Regions from separate parts of the Halomonas sp. C22 genome, predicted to be linked through region 2. Evidence: riboswitches for the same ligand, from Rfam matches in the RefSeq annotation. Region 2 holds a riboswitch; the other holds the start of a gene.
What was found. Region 2 has a riboswitch for thiamine pyrophosphate ahead of FEU76_RS02245 (sodium:solute symporter). Riboswitches for the same ligand answer to the same signal wherever they lie in the genome.
Positions count from the first base shown of each region.

Region 1: it holds a riboswitch for thiamine pyrophosphate, as region 2 does, so the genes downstream of both, thiM (hydroxyethylthiazole kinase) here and FEU76_RS02245 (sodium:solute symporter) in region 2, are expected to answer to the same signal.

Region 1 is NZ_VBVC01000009.1:133,463-135,853, reverse strand. Features, by position in the region: gene gloA (lactoylglutathione lyase) at 1-345, opposite strand, end outside; gene FEU76_RS15740 (DUF2237 family protein) at 552-926, shown strand; gene FEU76_RS15735 (hypothetical protein) at 1,047-1,391, shown strand; TPP riboswitch at 1,440-1,531, shown strand; gene thiM (hydroxyethylthiazole kinase) at 1,558-2,367, shown strand; gene thiE (thiamine phosphate synthase) at 2,357-2,391, shown strand, end outside.
Region 2 is NZ_VBVC01000001.1:485,023-487,413, forward strand. Features, by position in the region: gene FEU76_RS02235 (hypothetical protein) at 1-342, opposite strand, end outside; gene FEU76_RS02240 (peroxidase-related enzyme) at 519-1,106, shown strand; TPP riboswitch at 1,179-1,282, shown strand; gene FEU76_RS02245 (sodium:solute symporter) at 1,272-2,391, shown strand, end outside.

The DNA of each region.
Region 1 (2,391 bases), on a different contig from region 2:
TTGGGGCTCGGCATTGCCGTCGTGGTAGGCAAAGTCCTGCTCGGTTTCGGTGCCCCAGTTGTGGGTCAGTTCCAGCAGGCCCTTCTGGCTGAAAGTCCAGGCGGTGCGAGCGCTCTGGTCCTCCGGCACCTGGTCGTCGGCTTCCACGTTGGCCAGAAAATAGAGCGAGAACTGCATTTCTTCGAAATCCAGCCGCCGCAGCACCTGCATGCCAAATACGCGGGAATAGAACGCCAGCGCGCGCTCCGGGTCCTTGACCCTCAGCATGGTGTGATTCAACCGAAACCCTTGGGTCTGGGGAGCCGCAGGGGCAACACCGGGATGCTGTTCACCTGAAAACGACATGACTTTCTCCTGTTGCTGCGTGATGTATCTGGCAATTGGTACCCAAGTAGGCACTTTGGTACGTAAATACTTTGACGAAGCCCATACCATGTACAAGGCTTTAGGCTGCTGCTAACGCGAACCCCATCGAATCCGCCGTTACCGCCCCTTGGATCATGTATGAGGGCGGCGCTGCGATAATTCTAGCCCCTGCCTGAGGAGGCCGCATGTCACGTGATCTCAATGTACTGGGTGAGCCGCTCACCCCCTGCTGTCACTCGCCCAAGACGGGGTTTTATCGTGATGGCTTTTGCCGGGTCGGCACCGACGATGTGGGCATTCATTCGGTATGTGCCATGGTCACCGAGGAGTTCCTGGCGTTTTCCCGCGCGCAGGGCAATGACCTGGTCACCCCGCGCCCCGAGTACGGCTTTCCTGGCCTGCGGCCCGGTGATCGCTGGTGCCTGTGTGCCCACCGTTGGGCAGAAGCCGCAGAGGTCGGTCTGGCCCCGCCGGTGATTCTGTCAGGCACCAATGCACGCACGCTGGACATCATTCCGCTGATCAAACTGCAACAACACGCCCTGGATGCAGTGCACTAGGCCTGCCAGCGCGCGGAGCGCTTCCCCAGGCATTGGTCGCAGTGGATTTTCTATGCAGCTCTTCTACACTACTATCTCTATAGCTGTACATTCAGCGTATCGTTAGCCTGGGAGTGTGTCATGACCGACATTGAAATGACGCTAGATGATCGCCTGACGTTGAAGCAGTTGGCCAACGCGCTACAGAACGGCTTTTCCCCCATCGTGGAGGTCGTCTCGATGGATGGCATCTACAAGGTCCGCTTTCATCATGCCCACGGCGTCTCGGACCTGAGCAATGCACAGGGGCAAGTCAGCACGTTTCTGGGCACCGGCGAAATCCGCGACACCCTCGGGCAACTTGGGCTGACCCACGGCGTATTGACCTGTTCCGACCAGTGTGGCGACGAGATGATCGGCGTCTCGGGCAGCGCCATAACGCCCGATGAAATGCTGACCTACGGCACGCGCATCGCGTTTCGCTGATCTTTCCGCGCCATTGGCTTTACACATCCCGCCTGGCCGAGGATAGTACGCCTACGACAGGGGCGCCGCGACGCGGCTGAGAAGCACCCTTTGAACCTGAACCGGATAGCACCGGCGTAGGGAGTCGTGGTGCTTCCATTCACCACCTCCCTGCCGGGAGGAAGTCATGACCCTACCCAGCCCGCGCGAGACGCTGCTCGCGCTGCGTGACCAGACCCCGCTGGTTCACTGCATCACCAACTATGTTGCCATGAACAGTACCGCCAACCTGCTGCTGGCCGCCGGGGCCTCCCCCGCCATGCTGCATGCCCAGGAAGAAGTGGCGGAATTTACCGCCATCGCGGGAGCGCTCTCGATCAACATCGGTACGCTCTCTACCCCTTGGGCCGAGGCCATGCAGCTGGCCGCCCACTCTGCCCAGGCCCACGCGGTGCCCTGGGTGCTGGACCCGGTTGCCGTGGGTGCCACGCGGCTGCGCCAGCAAACCTGCCTGTCCCTGCTGGCTTACCAGCCCAGTGTGATTCGTGCCAATGCTTCGGAAATCATGGCGCTGAGCGGCCTTGCCCACCAGGGCCGGGGCGTGGATGCCACGGTCAGCACCGACGATGCCATCCAAGCGGCCATCACCCTGGCTCGCCAATATCACTGTGTCGTCGCCATGACCGGGGCCACCGATATCGTCACCGATGGCCAGTCGCTGTATCGTTTGGCCGGTGGCCACCCGCTGATGCCACGGGTAACCACCCTGGGCTGCGGGCTCAGCGCGCTGGTCGCCGGTTTCGTGGCGGCCAACCGTCACGCCCCGCTGGCCGCCACGCTCGGCGCCCTGACCTACTTCAATCTGGCAGGCAGCCACGCCGGGCAGCAGGCCGAAGGGCCAGGCAGTTTCTATGTGACGCTGCTGGATACCCTGTACTCGCTCACGGCAGATGACCTGCCTGCACTACCTCACTCGGAGACCCTACATGTCGGTTGATCTTACGCTCTATCTGGTCACGGA
Region 2 (2,391 bases):
GGCCAGCGGCGCTGCCAGGATGGCGCTGCCATCGGCAGGTAGCGGTGCATTCTGTCGATTGGCCGCCGCAAAACGCGCAGCAGCGGCATGGAAATCTGCCAAACTGTTCAGGTGGAAATCAGCATGTTGCAGGTCTTCTGGCTCGAAGCCGCCGTTCTCCCAACCGTGAATCACCCGTAACGTGATTTGACCATGAGCGATAGGGCGAGCCAGCAAAGTATGAAGCATGATGCGGATATGCAACTGACGCTCATCCGTATCGTTTTCGAACGCACGGTAGGGGTCCGCGAACAATGCATGCAAACGCCCTGGCGTGTGCTCTCTTGCTTCAGAATAAGACATGGTGGTTTCCCTGTTCCAGACGCCGCTTGGCTCAACGCTGACGGCTCTTGTGAAATATGCTCAGCAAGAGTATGGCGAGCCTCAAGGTGTAATGAAAGCCTAAAGAGTTAGCATTTTGTTAACCATAAAGACGTATTGAAGATGACGGTCATCAACATAACAAGAAAGAGGTAAACATGTCTGCGTCATTAAGCCGATTTAATATCCCCGAGAGCCTGGACGACCTGCCTGACGACATTCGCAAGGCCATGTTGGCGGTGCAGGAAAAAGCCGGGTTCGTGCCCAATGTGTTTCTCATGCTGGCGCATCGCCCAGCGGAATTTCGCGCTTTCTTTGCCTACCACGATGCATTGATGGAGCGGGAATCCGACACCTTGACCAAGGCAGAAAAGGAAATGATCGTGGTCGCCACCAGCGCTCGCAATCGCTGCCTATACTGCGTCGTGGCACATGGCGCGCTGGTACGCATCTACAGCAAGGACCCTCTGCTGGCCGACAACGTGGCCATCAACCACCGCACAGCGGGGCTGAGCGAGCGGCACCTGCGCATGCTCGATTTTGCGCTGCACAGCGCCATCGAGCTGGGTGAGTTGACGCCGCAGTGGCAAACCCGGTTGGCGGAAGTGGACTTTACCCTGGAAGACTGCTGGGACATCGGTGCCATCGCCGCCTTTTTTGGCATGTCGAATCGTTTGGTCACCCTGGCGGGAACTCCTCCTAATCCAGAGTTCTATCTCATGGGGCGCGTGCCGAAACCAGCCTAGGCCATGGTTCAGGATGCAGCGTAACGCTTTACCAGGGCTCCCCTTTCAGTGAAGATACCGCCTTCATTCATTCACTGTCGCCAGGGGAGCCCACTACGGGCTGAGAATGCGCGTCACGCAGACCCTGGAACCTGATCCGGTTAATACCGGCGGAGGAAGCGCGACATGCCGTACCTGACGTCTGCTGTGCTGGGCGCAGCGCTGTGCTGCTTTGCTTTTTTAGGCCTTCGGGCACGTTTTGGGGGAGGCTCGCTGGATGACTATGTCACGGCGCGCAACTCGCAGACGGCAACCACCCTGGGGCTCTCTTTTCTGGCGTCGGGGATGGGGGCCTGGATTCTCTTCGCGCCTCCTGAAATCGGCGCGTTCGTGGGGCCGGTGGCTCTGTTGGGCTATGCCTTGGGGTCGGCGCTGCCCTTTCTGGTGCTGGGGCTCTACGGGCCCAGAATACGTCGGGCGCTGCCAGGCGGGCGCAGTATCGCCGAGTTCGCCGAGGTGTGTTACGGGAAAGGGGTTCGCCACTGTGTCACGCTGGCCTCCGTGGCGTACATGGGGTGTTTCCTGGCGGCTGAACTGACGGCCATCGGTGCCATTACCGCGCTACTGTCAGATGTTCCACCTGCCTGGGTCATCATTGGCGTAGCGCTGACGACCCTCGTCTATACTGTTCTGGGTGGCCTGCGAGCCAGTTTGGCCACCGACCGCTGGCAGGCTTGGCTACTGTTGATCCTGCTATGTGCCGTGGCGGGCGTAACGTTATGGCGCTTGCCTGCCATGCCCAGTGACGCGGCGTTGCCGGCCTTGCCCATGGGAACTTCGCTGAGCGTGGCATTGACACTGGTCATTGCCGTGACCGCAGCCAACCTGTTCCATCAGGGCTATTGGCAGCGGCTGTGGGCGGCTCAGGATAGCGCCAGTCTTGGCCGTGGGGCATGGCTGGGAGGCGGCATGACGGTGGCCGTGGTCATGGTCATCGGTGGAGTCGGCATGATGGCAGCGCTGAGCGGTGTGAACCTCGGCGAGCCGCCGATGCCCTTTTTTGCCCTGTTGGCAGAGGCTCCTGTCTGGATCACGCTACCGGCACTGGTGCTGGCCGTGACGCTGGTGACCTCCAGCGTGGATACGCTGCAAAACGGCATTGCGTCGCTGTGGGCAACGGGAGAGCAGCCACATGCCTTGAACAAGGCACGCTGGATCACGGTACTGCTGATGGTACCGGTGATTCTCATCGCCTTGCAGGGGCTGTCGGTGCTGAGACTGTTCCTGATTGCCGATTTGCTGTGTG